3 regions of the Thauera mechernichensis genome follow, and region 1 is predicted to be linked to each of the others. Evidence: riboswitches for the same ligand, from Rfam matches in the RefSeq annotation. Region 1 holds a riboswitch; each other region holds the start of a gene.
What was found. Region 1 has a riboswitch for cobalamin ahead of cobO (cob(I)yrinic acid a,c-diamide adenosyltransferase). Riboswitches for the same ligand answer to the same signal wherever they lie in the genome.

Region 1 (5,930 bases):
CGGGCGTGATGCGTGCTCAGTCGCTCATTCCATGCGCATTTGCGGGAAGAGGATGACGTCGCGGATTGACGGCGAGTCGGTGAGCAGCATCACCAGGCGGTCGATGCCGATGCCGCAGCCGCCGGTCGGGGGCAAGCCGTACTCGAGCGCGCGGATGTAGTCGGCGTCGAAATACATGGCTTCCTCGTCGCCGGCCTCCTTGGCCTCGACCTGCGCACGGAAGCGCGCGGCCTGGTCCTCGGGGTCGTTGAGCTCGGAGAAGCCGTTGGCGATCTCGCGGCCGACGATGAAGAGCTCGAAGCGCTCGGTGATCTCGGGGTCGGTGTCGGAGGCGCGTGCCAGCGGCGAAACCTCGACCGGGTAGTCGATGATGAAGGTCGGCTCCCACAGTTCGGCTTCGGCGCAGGCTTCGAAAAGCTGCAGCTGCAGGCTGCCCAGGCCGCCCGGCTTCACCTTTTCGCCGAAGTCCTTGATCTTCTGCTTGAGCCACGCCGCGTCCGCCAGCTGCTCCAGCGTGAAGCCCGGGTGGTACTTGCGAATCGCCTCGACGATGGTGAGGCGGTGGAAGGGCTTGGAGAGGTCGAGCTCACGCCCCTGGTACACGAAGGATTCGGTGCCCAGCGCCTCGCGTGCGGCGTGGCGGATCAGGCCTTCGGTGAAGTCCATCAGCGTCTTGTAGTTCGCGTACGCCTCGTAGAACTCCATCATGGTGAATTCGGGGTTGTGGCGCGGGCTGAGGCCTTCGTTGCGGAAATTGCGGTTGACCTCGAACACCTTCTCGAAGCCGCCCACCACCAGGCGCTTGAGGTAGAGTTCGGGCGCGATGCGCAGGAACAGCTCCATGTCGAGCGCATTGTGGTGGGTGGTGAAGGGCTTGGCTGCGGCGCCACCCGGGATCGGGTGCATCATCGGCGTCTCGACCTCGAGGAAGCCGTGGCCTGTCATGTAGTTGCGGATCGACTGCACCATGCGGCTGCGCGCCACGAAGGTGAAGCGCGACTGCTCGCTCATGATGAGGTCGACATAGCGTTGGCGGTACTTCTGCTCGACGTCGGTAAGGCCGTGGAACTTGTCCGGCAGCGGACGCAGGCTCTTGGTGAGCAGGCGGATCTCGCTGGCCTTGACCGACAGTTCGCCGGTCTTGGTCTTGAACACCGTGCCGACGCAGCCGACGATGTCGCCGATGTCCCAGGTCTTGAACTGTGCATACACGTCCTCGCCCACGCCGTCGCGCTGCACGTAGAGCTGGATGCGGCCCGACAGGTCCTGGATGGTGACGAAGCTCGCCTTGCCCATCACGCGCTTCAACATGATGCGGCCGGCCACCTTGACCTCGACCGGCATGGCTTCCAGCGCCTCGGCGTCTTTCTCGCCATACAGCTCGTCGAGCTTGCCGGCGGTGTTCTCGCGTGAGAAGTCGTTGGGGAAGGCACGGCCGCTCTGGCGCCAGGCAGCGAGTTTCTCGCGACGCTCGGCGATCAGGTGGTTTTCGTCCTGCGGCGGGGTGTTCGTCTGGTCGGACATGGTGTGGATTCGGGTCGGATGGAAATTCGTGGGCGCCGGCGCGGTGCCTGCGGCAAAGGCGTGATTGTCGCAGGCGGAGGGGGGGCAGGGCAATTGCGGCAGGGCAGCGCTGCCATCCCCTTCTGCCAGAGGGAGGGGGCAACCGCGGGGTGACGGCGGCGCGGCAATGGGGCGTGCATTGTTTCTCGGAAATATTTCGCGAACCGCCCTAAAGTGCGTGCTCTGCACTCCGATAGTGGTATCACCGATCCTATTCGTCCCAGGAACCAGGAAATGAGCAGTTTCCGCGAGCTATACGAATCCGTCGAAAAGACGTTCTGGAACTCTCTGACCAAGAAGCTCAGCAGCTTCCTGTTGCTGCCGCTGCTGAACATCTGCTATCTCGTCCTGTTCTGGTGGCAGTCGGCCGAGATCGAGCGTCTCATTGCACGAGGGCCCGAGGCAGCGGCCGGCATTACGGCGATGCTGGACAAGGGCTTCGTCATTGCGGTCTTCCTGAGCGCCCTTGCGCTGGTGATGACGGTCGGACACATCCTCTACATGCGCCACCTGATCGTGCGTCCGGTGCGCGCCATCTGTGGCGTGTTCGAAGAGATCGCGCGCGGCGAAGGTGACTTCTCGCGCAACCTGCCGGTGAGCAGTCATGACGAACTCCGCGACCTGGCCCTCGGTTACAACCGCTTTGCCGACCGCATGCGCGAGATCATCGGCGAAGTGCGGAACATGAGCGTCAAGATTGCGCGCGAGGCCGTGCAGGTCAAGCTGCGCATCGAGGAGTCGGCCGCAGGCGCGCGCGAGCAGGAGCGCATGACCACTCAGGTTTTCGAAACCAGCACCGCCTCCACGGCGGCGATTGATGACGTCTCCCACAGTGCGCACCAGATCACCGACTCGACCAACGCCAACCTTGCCATTGCGCGTGATTCGCTGGTCGAGATGCAGGAGATTGCGGGCAAGATCAACACCGTCAGCGACAAGGTGCTCAGGTTCAACACCACGGTGGACGACCTGTCCACGCGTTCGGAGAGTGTCAAGCAGATCGCCGTGCTGATTCGCGAGATCGCAGACCAGACCAATCTGCTGGCGCTCAATGCCGCGATCGAGGCAGCGCGTGCCGGCGAGGCGGGGCGTGGCTTTGCCGTGGTCGCGGACGAGGTGCGCAAGCTGGCCGAGCGCGTCAACAAGGCCACCGAGGAGATCGTAGGCAACATCAATGGCATGCTGGGCCTGGTGGCGAACACCCGCAGCGAGAACGAGATCATCAATGTCGACGTGCAGGATACGCGGACGGTGGTCGAGCGCTCTGCGCGTCAGTTCGAGCACATGGTCGGCGAGTTCGAAGCCACAGGACAGCAGCTGAGCCAGATCGCCAGCGCGATGGAGTCGTTGAGCAGCACCAATGCCCGCGTGCACGAGAGTGTCACCGCCATCAACCAGCTGTCGGCCAAGGTTGGCGAGCAGATGCAGGACAGCGAGCAGCGAACGGTCGGGCTGACCAAGGCGACCGAGGCGGTACAGGAACTGGTGTCGCGCTTCAAGATCGGCCGCGGGACCTTTGACCAGGTGGTCGACCAGACCCGCATCTTCCGCGACCGCATCCAGGAACAGCTCGAGCAGATGGCGGCCAACCACGTCGATGTCTTCGATCGTCGCTATACGCCGATGGCCGGCACCAACCCGCCCAAGTTCAAGGTGAGCTGGGGCGAGGAGTTCACCCGCCGCTGCCAGGCCATCCTCGACGGCAGCCTCAATGCCGCGCAAGGCGCAGCGTTTGCCGTGGCGGTCAATACCGACAGCTACCTGTCGACCCACAACAGCAAGTTTTCCAAGCCGTTGACCGGCAATTACGAGGCCGATCTGGTCGGCAACCGTACCTGCCGCAAGTTCGACCGCCCACCCGAACTGCGCGCGGCGCGCAATACCGAGTCGATGTTGTTGCAGACCTATCTGCGTGACACCGGCGAGGTGCTGTGCGACATCGCCATGCCGATCATGGTGGGTGGCCGGCACTGGGGCAATGTGCGGGTCGGTGTGCCTGCCGAATCCCTCATCGCCGACTGAACTGAATACCCGCATGGGGCATGCCGGCAGCAAGACGGCTTGCCCTGTGGGACTGCGGCGGCGTATAGTCCGCCCCGTATCGAACGGGAGCGCCTGGATGAGTCCTCATCCGGGTGTGAAACGGGAAGTCCGGTGAAGCGAGGCCATAGGCCCGCCATTCCGGCGCAGCCCCCGCTGCTGTAAGCCTGACGGTGCCATCAATCAATGCCACTGGAGCACACTGCTCCGGGAAGGCGATGGCAACCGGACGAAGGTGAGCCAGAAGACCGACCCGCTCGATCAGACAGGTAAGTGCCCCGGGGTGCGGGCAAATGCCGACTGCTTGAGCGGATCCCTGATCCGCCCGCGTCCTGCCCGATCCGAGTCTCTGCGGTATCGCACGCGTTCATGCTGTCGCCATTGTTCCGCCCTCCGCTTACACCTTGGAAGACTTGGAGCGCGGAACGATGGATGAGAACAGGAAGCACAGCCACAACGAACGCATGCAGCGCAAGAAGGAGGTGGTCGATGCGGCCATCGAGCGCGCGCAGGAAGAACGCGGCATCGTCATCCTGATCACCGGCAACGGCAAGGGCAAGACGACCTCCGCCTTCGGCACCCTCTATCGTGCACTCGGCCATGGCCAGCAAGCGGGCGTGGTGCAGTTCATCAAGGGCACCCATGCTACCGGCGAGGTGGCCTTCCTGCAGCGCAACCCGGGCGCCTGCGCCGTGCGCTACCACGCGATGGCCACCGGCTTCACCTGGAACACGCAGAACTGGGACGCCGACAAGCGCGCCGCCGACGAAGCCTGGGCGCAGGCCGTCGCCATGCTCGCCGACCCGGCGCTGAGCCTCGTCGTGCTCGACGAACTCACCTACATGCTCAAGTACAACTACCTCGACACCGAACAGGTGCTCGCCGCGGTGCGCGCCCGCCCGCCGAAGCAGACCGTGATCATTACCGGTCGCGCAGCCAAGCCCGAACTCGTCGACCTGGCCGACACGGTCAGCGAGATCGCCGACCGCAAGCACGCCTTCAAGGCCGGGGTGAAGGCCCAGGCCGGCATCGACTTCTGAGCGCCTGGCGCTTGCCTGCCGCACACATCCTGCGATCACACCCTCGCGCCTCCGGAGCATCCCGATGAGCATTCGCCCCAAGATCCCCGCCACCATCGTCACCGGCTTCCTCGGCAGCGGCAAGACGACCCTGCTGCGCCACATCCTCGCCCATGCGGGCGGGCGGCGAATCGCCGTCATCGTCAACGAGTTCGGTGAGCTCGGCATCGACGGTGAGATCCTGCGCGGCTGCGGCATCGGCTGCGAGGATGAGGGGGGCGAGCGTGCTGGCCAGCTCTATGAGCTGGCCAACGGTTGCCTGTGCTGCACCGTTCAGGAGGAGTTCTACCCGGTGATGCGCGAGCTCATCGCACGCCGCGACGACATCGACCACATCCTCATCGAGACCTCCGGCCTCGCCCTGCCCAAGCCGCTGGTGCAGGCCTTCAACTGGCCCGAGATCCGCAACGCCTGCACCGTGGACGCGGTGATCACCGTTGTGGACGTGCCCGCCGCCGCGGCCGGCCAGTTCGCGGCCAACCCGCAGGCCGTGGACGTGCAGCGCCGAGCCGACCCCAACCTCGACCACGAGTCGCCGCTGCACGAGCTCTTCGAGGACCAGCTGTCGGCAGCCGATCTGGTGATCCTGTCCAAGACCGATCTTGCCGACGAGACGGCACGCGCTACCGTCGAGGCCCTGGTACGCGAGGAACTGCCGCCCGCAGTGAAGGTGGTCGCGAGCGAGCACGGGCGTATCGACCTCGACCTCGTCCTTGGCCTGGGCGCTGCCGCCGAGGACAACATCCACCTGCGTGCGAGCCACCACGACCATGAAGAGGGCGAAGCCCACGACCACGACCACGACGCCTTCCAGTCGGTCTCGGTCGAGCTGCCCGCGGTCGATCGCGAGCGCCTGCTTGCCATCCTCCATGATCTGGTTCAGGCCCACACCATCTACCGCATCAAGGGCTTCGTGGCCCTGCCGGGCAAGCCGATGCGCCTGGTCGTGCATGGCGTCGGCCGGCGCTTCGACAGCTACTTCGACCGGCGCTGGCTGGCGGACGAGACGCCGCGTACCCGCCTGGTGCTGATCGGCGAGGACCTCGACGCCAGCGCGCTGGCGGCTGCGCTCGCCGTTGCCGAAGCGGTCGAGACCGCCTGACATGCACCTGCTGGCGGCACAGGCCGGAGGCTTCGTGGAGGACGACGCGGTGGTCACGCGCATCGCGCAGGACCCGGCTGACATCGTCATCCTCAGCGCTGCCGACACAACCCTGGCCCTGCTCGCCGCGGCCTGCCCCGGGGAGG
Region 2 (5,930 bases), on a different contig from region 1:
GCGATCACCAGCGCGAACTGGCGAATATCATGATTCTTCCGCCACTGGCGCCGGTTTTGATGCAGATCAACGCAGAATCGGCACGACCTGGTCAATCGCCTCGACCAAGCGCTCACCCGCGGCATCTGCCCTGCCCTGCCAGCCATCGAAATGCAGCAGTTCGGGCAAGGGCACGCGCCTGAGCCAGCCGGCCGCCTCCAGTTCGGGGCGGGCATGGAAGTCGCGGACGTAGCCGATGCACAGGTAGGCGATGGGCACGATCTCGGGCGGAATGCCGAGTGCCTCACGCAGCGCCGGCGGGTGCAGGATGCTCACCCAGCCTACGCCGAGGTTCTCGGCCCGTGCCGCGAGCCACAGGTTCTGCACTGCACACACGGCGCTGTAGACGTCCATGGCGCCGATGTGGGTGCGGCCGATCACCACCGGGCCGTGACGGCTGCGATCGCAGGTGATGCAGATATTGACCGGCGACTCGAGGATGCCCTCGAGCTTGAGATTGCGGTAGGTGGCGCGCTTGCCCTCCTCGAACATCTGCTCGGCCTCGGCATGGGCGGCGAGGAAATCGGCATGGATCTTCGCGCGCACCGCGCGCGCGCGCACGACGATGAAATCCCACGGCTGCATGAAGCCCACCGAGGGCGCGTGATGGGCGGCCGTGAGCACGCGCGCCAGCACATCGTCCGGGATCGGGTCAGGGAGGAACTCGCCGCGTACGTCACGGCGGGTGTGGATGGCGCGATACACCGCGTCGCGCTCGGCGCTGCTGAACCGAGGGTTGGCCTGGAAACGGGTGTCCTGCGGCGGTGCGCAATGCACCTGGGTCTGGCTGCTCATGAAGTAGTCCCCTTGTCGACGAGCAGTGGGCAGCCGCCGACCAGACGGCTGCAGGAAACACTTCGAGGCCGGTCTTCCGGCTGCGGATCATCTCGTCCGGACGCCTTCCCGATCCTGACGACCAGTGGCTGGGCGAACCTTGCCCGGACAATCCCCTTCACGGCGCTGGGCGCGCGGCGGATTGGCACCGCCTTCCCGATTCTCCCGCGCAAAGCGCGGGCACCTCGAAGTCGAGAGGGCCAGATTCTAGCCACATGCCCGCCATCTCGCGACACCTGTGCGCTGGCTCGTGCCGCGGTATTGAGCCTGCCCCTTCACTCCACCCTTCACTCCCCCCTTCGCCGCCCGGCACGGTGCACCAGCTTGGTGACAGGCGCACCAACACAGTGCGCCCGGCGCATCTGCCATCGCGGCAGATCCAGTCAATCCGGGGCTTTCAAGGCGTTGAAGTGCATGGCACGGTCCGTGCTTAATGCAAACCAGCCCAGCACGCAAGGATGCGAACAGGGCTTGCCTCCGCCAACGCAGGTGGGGGCCGGCGGATACGAATACGTATGTCGTCGGCCATTTCCATCCGATGTCGAACCGCGTCCCGCGGAGGCCGTCATGCTTGAGCCGGACTCACCCCGTGCCCAGGTATCGCCAGGCCCAACGCGGGGCCGAATGAGTGATACCAGCATGAAGATCGTTCTCGTTGGCCATGGCATGGTCGGCCACAAGTTCCTCGAGGAACTCCGGCAACTGCAGATCCCCGGTGCGGAAGTCACCGTACTGTGCGAGGAGCCGCGGGTCGCCTACGACCGTGTGCACCTCTCCGAATTCTTCGCCGGCAAGACGGCGGAAGACCTCTCGCTGGTCGCCCCCGGCTTCTTCGCCGAGGCAGGCTTCACGCTTCGGCTGGGCAGCCGCGCGGCGGCGATCGACCGCCGCGCACGCACGGTGACGACGCAGGACGGCGTCACCCTGCCCTACGACAAGCTGGTGCTGGCCACGGGGTCCTATCCCTTCGTGCCACCGGTCAAGGGCAGCGAGCGCGACCAGTGCTTCGTCTATCGCACCATCGAGGACCTCGAGGCGATGAAGGCGGCTGGCGCGATCTCGCGCAAGGGCGTCGTGGTGGGCGGCGGCCTGCTCGGCCTGGAGTGCGCCAAGGCGCTGCGCGACCTCGGCCTCGAGACCCACGTCGTCGAATTCGCGCCCCGCCTGATGGCGGTGCAGGTGGACGACGAAGGCGGCCGCATCCTGCGCAACAAGATCGAGGCCCTGGGCGTGCAGGTGCACACCGAGCGCAACACGGTCGAGATCACCGACGGCCGCAGCGCCCGCCACCGCATGGTGTTTGCCGACGGTACCCACCTGGAGACCGACATGATCGTGTTCTCCGCCGGCATCCGTCCGCGCGACGAGCTCGCGCGCCAGAACGCACTGGCCGTCGGCGCCCGTGGCGGCATCGCGATCGACGACCACTGCCGCACCAGCGATGCGGCGATCCTCGCCATCGGCGAGTGCGCGGCCTGGCGCGACCAGACCTTCGGCCTGGTGGCCCCGGGCTACGAGATGGCGCGCATCGCCGCCCGCCAGCTGGCAGGTGACGCCCAGGCCGCCTTCGGCGGTGCGGACATGAGCACCAAGCTCAAGCTGATGGGCGTGGATGTGGCCAGCATCGGCGACGCCCACGGCAGGACGCCGGGCTGCCGCAGCTTCCGTTACGCCGACGAATGCAAGCAGGTCTACAAGAAGATCGTCGTCAGCGCCGACGGCAAGCACCTGCTCGGCGCAGTGCTGGTCGGCAACGCCGACGAGTACGGCACCTTGCTGCAGATGGCACTGAACAGCATCGCGCTGCCGGCCGACCCCGAGTTTCTGATCCTGCCCGCCAGCGACGGCAAGGCCAAACCCGGTCTCGGCGCCGACGCCCTGCCCGACAGCGCGCAGATCTGCTCCTGCAACAACGTGAGCAAGGGCCAGATCTGCGCGGCGGTCGGCGAAGGCGCAACCACCATCGGCGAGATCAAGGCCTGCACCAAGGCCGGCGCCACCTGTGGTGGCTGCGTGCCACTGGTCACCCAGGTCATGAAGGCCGAGATGGCCCGCCTCGGCCTGTCGGTGAACAACCACCTGTGCGAGCACTTCCCCTACTCGCGCCAGGAGCTCTACCACCTGATCCGCGTCGGCGAAATCAGGAGTTTCGAGGACCTGCTCGCGCGCCACGGCCAGGGCCTGGGCTGCGACATCTGCAAACCGACGGCGGCGTCGATCTTCGCCTCGTGCTGGAACGACTTCGTGCTCAAGGGCGAGCTTGCCAGCCTGCAGGACAGCAACGACTACTTCCTCGGCAACATCCAGAAGGACGGTACCTATTCGGTGGTGCCGCGCATGCCCGGTGGCGAGGTCACGCCGGAGGGGCTGATCGCAGTCGGCCAGGTGGCGAAGAAGTACGGCCTGTACACCAAGATCACCGGCGGCCAGCGGGTGGATCTGTTCGGCGCCCGCGTCGAGCAGCTGCCGGCGATCTGGGAAGAACTGATCGCCGCCGGCTTCGAGTCCGGCCATGCCTACGGCAAGTCGCTGCGCACGGTGAAAAGCTGCGTCGGCAGCACCTGGTGCCGCTACGGCGTGGATGACTCCGTGGGGCTGGCGATCGAACTGGAGAACCGCTACAAGGGACTGCGCGCACCGCACAAGATCAAGTTCGGCGTCTCGGGCTGCACGCGCGAATGCGCCGAGGCCCAGGGCAAGGACGTCGGCATCATCGCCACCGAGCGCGGCTGGAACCTCTACGTGTGCGGCAACGGCGGCATGAAGCCGCGCCATGCCGAGCTGATCGCCTCCGACCTCGACAAGGCCGCCCTGGTGCGCCTGATCGACCGCTTCCTGATGTTCTACGTGCGCACGGCCGACCGCCTGCAGCGCACCAGTACCTGGCGCGACAACCTGGAGGGTGGCCTCGACTACCTGAAGGCCGTACTGATCGACGACTCGCTGGGCATCGGCGACGAGCTCGAGCGCCAGATGCAGCACGTGGTCGACACCTACCAGTGCGAATGGAAGACGGCGATCACCGACCCGGCTGTTCGCAAGCGCTTCCGCACCTTCGTCAACGATCCGCGTGCCGATCAGCGCATCGTCTTCGTCGAGGAGCGCGGACAGATCCGCCCGGCGCGCGCCGAGGAACGCCCCGCAATCGAGAACGCCGAGGTGGAAGCATGAGCCCCGCGAGGACAGCCCCCATGAGCAGCGAAGAACTGAACTGGACCGCCGTGTGCAAGCTCGGCGACATCCTGCCCGGCACCGGCGTGTGCGCGCTCGTCGATGAGCGCCACGTCGCCGTTTTCCGCATCGGCGACAGCGGCGTCCATGCCATCGACAACATCGACCCACGCTCGGGCGCGAGCGTGCTGTCGCGCGGCCTGGTCGGCAACCTCGGCGAGCACATCGTCGTCGCCTCGCCGCTGTACAAGAACCACTTCGACCTGCGCACCGGCGAATGCCTGGAGGCCCCCGAGCACTCGGTGCGCGCGCACCACGTCAGGGTGCGCGGCGACGAGGTGTGGGTCGCGCTCGCCTGACGCGGCCTCAGCCGCGCTGGCGGCGGGCCTCGAACAGACAGATGCCGCTCGCCACCGAGACGTTCAGGCTCTCGACGCTGCCATGCATCGGGATGCGCGCGAGCTCGTCGCAGGTGTCGCGGGTGAGCCGGCGCAGGCCGTCGCCTTCGGCGCCGAGCACCCAGGCGACCGGCACCTTCTGGTCGATGTCGTAGAGCGTCTTGTCGGCCTCGCCGGCGGCACCGACCACCCACACGCCGGCCTCCTGCATCTCGCGCAGGGCACGCGCGAGGTTGGTGACGGTGATGTAGGGAACGGTGTCGGCCGCACCGCTGGCGACCTTGACCGCGGTGGCGTTCAGCCCCACCGCGCGATCCTTGGGCGCCACCACCGCATGCGCCCCGGCAGCATCGGCCACGCGCAGGCAGGCGCCGAGGTTATGCGGGTCCTGCACACCGTCGAGCACCAGGATGAGCGCGTTCTCCTCCAGGCTGTCGAGCACGTCGGCGAGCTTGATGTCGCGCCGGGTGGCGTCCACCTTGGCCACCACGCCCTGGTGGCGGCGGGTGCCGACCAGGCCGTCGAGCTTGTCGCCCTCGGCCTGGCTGATGCGCACGCCGGCGGCCTCGGCCTGGGCAAGGAACTTACGCACACGCGCATCCTTGCGGTCGGCCGACAGATAGACCTCGAGCACCGCATCGGGCGCGTGGCGCAGCTTGGCGGAGACGGCGTGGAAGCCGTAGATCAGCTTGGTGGGGGTGTTCTCAGGTGCTTTAGCCACGGTCGGTGCCCTTGGTGGTGGTCTTGCGGGCGGCACGTCGCGCCGGGGCCGCAGTCGGGGGCGCGGATTCTAACGCTTCGGCTGCAGGCGCGGCAGCGGGTTCGGCGACCGCCTTCTTCGCGCGCGTCTTGCGCGGCTTCGGTGCGACGGGCTCCGGACTTGCAGGCGCGGCCACGGGGGCGGCGGCCGGCTCGGCGGCGGCCTTACTTGCCCGTGACTTGCGGGGCGCGGGCGCGACGACCGCCGCCACGGTGACAGGCGCTTCGACAATCGGAGTGACGGCCGTCTTCTTCGCACGCGCGCTGCGGGGCTTGGGTTCGCCGGCCGGAGGCACGGCTGCGGCCTCGGGCACCTGCTCGGGCTCCGGGCGGGGAGCCACCTTCTTTGCGCGCGTGGTACGCGACTTTGGCGCAGCCGGATCGGTCACCGCAGGTTGCGCTTCACCGACCTGCACGGGCGCAGCCTCGACAACTGGTTCGGTGGCGGGTTTCTTGGCACGCTTGCTGCGGACCTTGGGTTCGACGGTCTCCGCAGCCACGACCGACATCTCGATGGCAGGCGCAGACGCCGCCTCGCCCTTCTTCGCGCGCGGCTTGCGCACCCTCTTTCCTGCCTCACCGCCGACCGCGACGGGCACGACATCGGCGGGCGTGACAGGCGTCTTCACCTCGACCGGCAGCGGGCCTTCGATGAGGCGGAAGTCGATCTTGTTGGTCGCCATGTCGACCCGCACGAGCTGCACCTTGACCCGGTCCGAGAGGCGGAAC
Region 3 (5,930 bases), on a different contig from region 1:
GGCCGCGCTGAGCTTGTGATGGTAGTCGTGCACGTCCTGCGCCATGGAGATTTCCAGCGGCGTCCAGTGGTTGCGGTTTGCCTTGAGGAAGAACTCCCAGGCCCAGGGATACTTGAACGGCGCCAGCTGGTTGATGTCGGCCTTGCCGTTGACGATGCGCTTGTCGGCGGCATTGACCGGTGCCAGGGCGAGGCCGGGTGGCGTACCGGCGGCGGCATCGCAGGGGCTTGGCACCGCCGAGGTGGTGCGCGCGGCGGTGTCCTGCGCGGTGCGGGGGGCGGGTGTATCCCAGTCGTCGAAATGATATGTGGTGTTCATGTATCGAGCCTTTGCGGGGCGATGGTGAGGTTTCAATGGGCGATGGCATTCCCGCGCTGGGGGGCGCCAGGGCATGACGATGCGGGCGTCCGTTCGGCCGGCAGCCGGCGACTCACTGGCAGGCCTCGCACTCCGGGTTGTCGATGCTGCAGAACCTCGGCTCCTGCTCGGCTGCGGGCTCGTCCCGACCTCCGGCCTTCTCGGCCTGGCTGGCACCGAGTGTGCGCAGGTAGTAGGTGGTTTTCAGGCCGCGTTTCCAGGCGAGCTTGTACAACTCGTCGAGCTTCCTGCCGGAGGGGTGTGCGAGGTACAGGTTGAGCGATTGCGCCTGGTCGATCCATTTCTGACGGCGGGCAGCGGCTTCGATAAGCCAGGCGGGGTCCATTTCGAAGGCGGTGGCGTAGCGCGCCTTGAGGGTGTCCGGAATGCGGTCGATGGGGGCGAGCGAGCCGTCGAAGTACTTGAGATCGGTCACCATGACCTCGTCCCACAAGCCGAGTGCCTTGAGGTCGCGCACCAGTGCCTTGTTCACCACGGTGAACTCGCCGGACAGGTTGGATTTGACGTAGAGGTTCTGATACGGGGGCTCGATGCTGGCCGAGACGCCGATGATGTTGGAGATGGTCGCGGTCGGCGCGATGGCGACGCAGTTCGAGTTGCGCATGCCGTAACGGGCGATCCGGTCGCGCAGGGGGCCCCAGTCGAGCGTGCCGCTGCGGTCTACTTCGAGCAGGGCACCGCCTTCGGCGGCGCTCGCGCTGTTGCGTCCGCGACCCTCGGCCAGCAGCGCGAGGCTGTCCTGCGGCAGGATGCCGCGATCCCACAGGCTACCGCGGAAGCTGGAGTACGGTCCGCGCGCCTCGGCCAGTTCCGTCGAGGCCCAGTAGGCGGCGTGGCAGACGGCTTCCATCGAGCGGTCGGCGAACTCGACCGCGGCGTCCGATGCGTAGGCCAGGCCCATCGTGTGCAGGGCGTCGGCGAAGCCCATGATGCCCAGGCCGACGGGGCGGTGGCGCAGGTTGGCAGCGCGCGCCTTGGGCGTGGCGTAGTAGTTGAGGTCGATGACGTTGTCGAGCAGGCGCATGGTGACGCGTATGGTGCGCTGCAGTTTGTCGTGGTCCAGCGTCCAGCGTCCGTCACCGTCGCGCACAAGATGGGCAGGCAGGTTAACTGAGCCCAGATTGCATACTGCGGTCTCGTCAGCCGAGGTGTTGAGCGTGATCTCGGTGCACAGGTTCGAGCCATGCACCACGCCCGCGTGCTGCTGCGGCGAGCGCAGGTTGCAGGCGTCCTTGAAGGTGATCCACGGATGGCCGGTCTCGAACAGCATGGTCAGCATCTTGCGCCACAGCTGGATGGCGGGCAGGCGCTTGAAGAGGCGGATCTCGCCGCGCTCGGCACTGGCCTCGTAGGCGCAGTAGGCCGCCTCGAAGTCCTGGCCGTAGCGCTCGTGCAGGTCGGGCACGTCGACAGGCGAGAACAGCGTCCATTCTGCGTTTTCCAGCACGCGCTTCATGAACAGGTCGGGAATCCAGTTCGCGGTGTTCATGTCGTGCGTGCGGCGGCGCTCGTCGCCGGTGTTCTTTCGCAGTTCGAGAAACTCCTCGATGTCGAGGTGCCAGGTCTCGAGGTAAGCGCACACCGCGCCCTTGCGCTTGCCGCCCTGGTTGACCGCCACTGCGGTGTCGTTGACCACCTTCAGAAAGGGAATCACGCCCTGGCTCTGGCCGTTGGTGCCCTTGATGCGGCTGCCGAGCGCACGCACGGCCGTCCAGTCGTTGCCCAGGCCACCTGCGAACTTCTGCAGCAGGGCGTTCTCCTTGATCGACTGGTAGATGTCTTCCAGGCTGTCGGCCACCGTCGTCAGGTAGCACGATGACAGTTGCGAATGCCGGGTGCCGCTGTTGAACAGCGTCGGCGTGCTGCTCATGAAATCGAAGCTCGACAGCAGCTCATAGAACGCAATGGCCTGCGCCTCGCGGTCGATCTCGTTGATCGCGAGACCCATCGCCACGCGCATGAAGAAGGTCTGCGGCAGTTCGATACGGCGCTCGCTGACGTGCAGGAAGTAGCGGTCGTACAGCGTCTGCAGGCCAAGGTAGTCGAACTGCAGGTCGCGCTCGGGGCGCAGCGCAGCTGCGAGGCGCGCAAGGTCGAAGTCGGCCAGGCGCGGGTCGAGCAGTTCGGCATCGATGCCGCGGCGAATGAGGGTCGGCAGGCAGGCGGCATAGCCGAGTTCGGGATCGGCCATGTCGGCCTGGGAGGCCTCATGCCCGAGCACCTCCACGCGGATGGTCGCCAGCAGAAGGCGGGCGGCGACGCGGCCGTAATCCGGCTCGCGTTCGGTCAGTGTGCGTGCCGCCAGCACCAGCGCCTGGCGCACGGCTGCGATCGGTACGCCGTCGTAGAGGTTGTGCAAGGCGTGCTCGAGCACGGTGTCGGCGGACACGCCGTCCAGCCCCGCGCAGGCTTCGCGGCAAGCGGCGAGCAGGGCGCCGCGGTCGAGTGGGCGGCGCGCTTCGCCGTCGACGACGTGCAGCACGGCGAGTGCACCGTGGGTTTGCGCGTGCGCGCCTTGCTCGGCGGCGCGCTCGGCGGCACGACGCTCGCGGTAGAGCACATAGGCGCGGGCGACGTCGTGCTCGCCCGAGCGCATCAGGGCCAGTTCGACCTGGTCCTGGATGTCTTCGATGTGCAGCATGCCGCCGTCGGGCAGGCGGCGTGTCAGCGCGCCCACGACCGTGTCGGTGAGGCGCGCAACGATGTCGCGTACGCGCGAGGAGGCGGCGCCCTGGCGGCCCTCGACGGCGAGGAAAGCCTTGGTCATGGCGACGGTGATCTTGTTGGGGTCGAAGGCGACGACGGTGCCGTTGCGGCGGATGACCTGGAAGGCGTTGAGCTGCACTGAGTCCATCAGTGCCACGGAGGGAAGTCGGTCCACAGTGGGGTCCTCTTGTGAGTAAGTGCGAATGGCAGCCGGTGGCTGAAAGGCGAGGCTTGCGGGTGAGTGGCCGGTACTTGCCGCCTCACGCTGCGGTGCGGCGTTGCGGCTGGGCCGCAACTGCGGCCAGAGGCCGGCCGTTGGCAGGCAGGTCCAGCGTCAGGGGCGCATCGAGGATGCCGCCGGGCCTGCGGAAGCCGGTGGCCGCAGCCATATGCAGAACGGCCGGGCTGATGCTGTGACAGATGATCCGAGATGCCGGCAGGGTGCGGGCCAGCGCAATCACATGGCCGAACAGCGCGCGCCCGAGGCCTCGCATGCGGTAGTCAGGGCTGACGCTGAGACCGAAGTCGAGGGCTCCGTCACGCACGCCGGCATGTGCGAGGGCGATGACGGCACCTTGTGCGGTGCACAGGCCATGGATATGGTCGCCGGCGAAGTCGAGTGTGCTGACATAGGCCGCGATACCCTCGTCGCGGATGCCGTGGCTGAAGCGCAGCATGCGGTCTTCCGCGTCGAGGCCGAGCAAGTGCGCGAGGATGCGTGGTGCGTCGGGCACGGCGAAGCGGTGCATCGGGCGCAAGGCCGTGGCCGGCAGGTCGGCGGCGAGTGGCTTCAGCTGCTGGGCGGAGCGGGCAGGAGCAGGCATGGCGGAGATCCGGTGCGGGCAGGGCGGATCTCCGACGGACAGGCGTGCGGCGCCATGCGCACGGACGCGCCGTGCGCTGCACTCGAGCCGTCAGGAAAACGAGCAAGTGAAATGGTGTGAGCCATGCCTCTTGTCAGGGACACCCCGCCCCAAACTGTTGAAGGTGATGTGCATGGCAGGTCTCCTGGCTCACGGGTCATCGCCTTGCGCCAGCCTTCCCGGAAAGATTCCAGTGGCAGAGAGGGCGCAGGACTCGCCGATTACAGTTGCGGGGGCAGCTCCGGGTTGAGCGCGCGGGGCGCGGCACCGGATTCCCTTTTAATCCCCCTTGCGGGGGAACCATAAGCGTCGAGGACTCTAATTGGATGCCCGGGGGGTGTCAAGTTGCCGGCCTGTATATAGTGCTCGTTACGTTCTGCTCTACTAAATGTTGTTTGTCGCGTCAGAAAGCGTCGCCGGGCACGCGCACCGCGCCTTCCATCAGCACGCGGGCCGTGCGGCTCATGACGGCCCTGGAGACCTGCCACTCGCCATCGACCAGCCGCGCCTGGGCGCCTACGCGCAGGGTGCCTGAGGGGTGGCCGAAGCGGACCGAATCGCGCTCACCGCCACCGGCGGCGAGATTGACCAGCGTACCGGGAACGGCCGCAGCGGTGCCGATGGCCACTGCGGCGGTACCCATCATGGCGTGGTGCAGCTTGCCCATCGACAGCGCGCGTACGAGCAGGTCGACGTCCCCGGCCCGTATCGCCTTGCCGCTGGCGGCGAGGTAGTCCCTGGGTGGGGCAACAAACGCGATCTTTGGCGTGTGCTGGCGGGTGGCGGCCTCTTCAGGGGTCTTGATCAGGCCCATGCGCAGCGCGCCGGCCACCCGGATCTTCTCGAGGCGTGCGAGCGCTTCCGGATTGCCGTTGATGTCTTCGCGCAGCTCGGTGCCCCGGTAGCCGATATCCTCGGCGTTGACGAACACCGTGGGGATGCCGGCGCTGATCAGCGTCGCCTTCAGGCTGCCGACGTCGGGCACCTCGAGCTCGTCGACCAGATTGCCGGTGGGGAACATCGACCCGCCCCCGTTCTCGCCAGCGCCGTCCTCGGACGGGTCAAGGAACTCCAGCACGATCTCGGCTGCCGGGAAGGTCACGCCGTCCAGTTCGAAGTCACCGGTCTCCTGCACCTGACCGTCGGTGACCGGGACATGGGCGATGATGGTCTTGCCAATGTTGGCCTGCCAGATGCGTACCGCGCACACGCCGTTCCGCGGCACGCGTGCCGGGTCGACCAGGCCGGCGTGGAGGGCGAAGGCGCCGGCGGCGGTGGACAGGTTGCCGCAGTTGCCCGACCAGTCCACGAGCGCCTTGTCGATCGCGACCTGGCCGTAGAGGTAATCCACGTCGTGGTCGGGGCGGCTGCTCTTCGCCAGGATCACGCACTTGCTGGTGCTGGAGGTGGCGCCCCCCATGCCGTCGATGTGAGCGGCATAGGGGTCGGGGCTGCCGATGATGCGCAGGAACAGGCGGTCGCGCGCCTCGCCTGGCTCCTTACAGCGCTCGGGCAGGTCCTGCAGGCGGAAGAACACGCCCTTGCTGGTGCCGCCGCGCATGTAGGTGGCGGGGATCCTGATCTGCGCTGCTTGGGGCATATCGAACGCTCCTGTTCGGCCGTCGTAGCCGGGCCGCCGCGTCAGCCCGCAGCACCCGCCGCCGGCTGCGCGATACGGGCTTCGCGGATCGGCAGGTTGATGACCGCGGCGAGCGCGGCGAGCGCCATGTCGGCGTACCACATCCAGCGGTAGTCGCCGAACTCCACCAGGGCCAGCCCGCCCAGCCAGGCGCCGAAGAAGGCACCCACCTGGTGCGACAGCAGGGTGAGGCCGAACAGGGTGCCGAGGTAGCGCACGCCGAACAGCTTGCCCACCAGCGTGGCCGTGGGTGGCACAGTGGCCAGCCAGGTGAAGCCGAGGCCGGCGGCGAATACGTAGAACACCCAGGGCGCGGACGGCATCGCCAGGTACCACGCGATCAG

Region 2: another riboswitch for cobalamin. It lies ahead of bluB (5,6-dimethylbenzimidazole synthase); the one in region 1 lies ahead of cobO (cob(I)yrinic acid a,c-diamide adenosyltransferase).
Region 3: another riboswitch for cobalamin. It lies ahead of P7F68_RS02710 (GNAT family N-acetyltransferase); the one in region 1 lies ahead of cobO (cob(I)yrinic acid a,c-diamide adenosyltransferase).

Annotation. Positions count from the first base shown of each region.
Region 1 covers NZ_JARQZE010000005.1:125,125-131,054, forward strand. Annotated here, with positions in the region: gene lysS (lysine--tRNA ligase) at 25-1,524, opposite strand; gene P7F68_RS09315 (methyl-accepting chemotaxis protein) at 1,798-3,585, shown strand; cobalamin riboswitch at 3,654-3,874, shown strand; gene cobO (cob(I)yrinic acid a,c-diamide adenosyltransferase) at 4,032-4,643, shown strand; gene cobW (cobalamin biosynthesis protein CobW) at 4,708-5,784, shown strand; gene cobN (cobaltochelatase subunit CobN) at 5,786-5,930, shown strand, end outside.
Region 2 covers NZ_JARQZE010000001.1:212,142-218,071, forward strand. Annotated here, with positions in the region: gene bluB (5,6-dimethylbenzimidazole synthase) at 67-834, opposite strand; cobalamin riboswitch at 884-1,076, opposite strand; gene nirB (nitrite reductase large subunit NirB) at 1,513-4,044, shown strand; gene nirD (nitrite reductase small subunit NirD) at 4,065-4,403, shown strand; gene rlmB (23S rRNA (guanosine(2251)-2'-O)-methyltransferase RlmB) at 4,411-5,163, opposite strand; gene rnr (ribonuclease R) at 5,156-5,930, opposite strand, start outside.
Region 3 covers NZ_JARQZE010000001.1:571,269-577,198, reverse strand. Annotated here, with positions in the region: gene P7F68_RS02720 (ribonucleotide-diphosphate reductase subunit beta) at 1-318, opposite strand, end outside; gene P7F68_RS02715 (ribonucleoside-diphosphate reductase subunit alpha) at 431-3,232, opposite strand; gene P7F68_RS02710 (GNAT family N-acetyltransferase) at 3,345-3,908, opposite strand; cobalamin riboswitch at 4,066-4,267, opposite strand; gene prpF (2-methylaconitate cis-trans isomerase PrpF) at 4,351-5,547, opposite strand; gene P7F68_RS02700 (MFS transporter) at 5,589-5,930, opposite strand, start outside.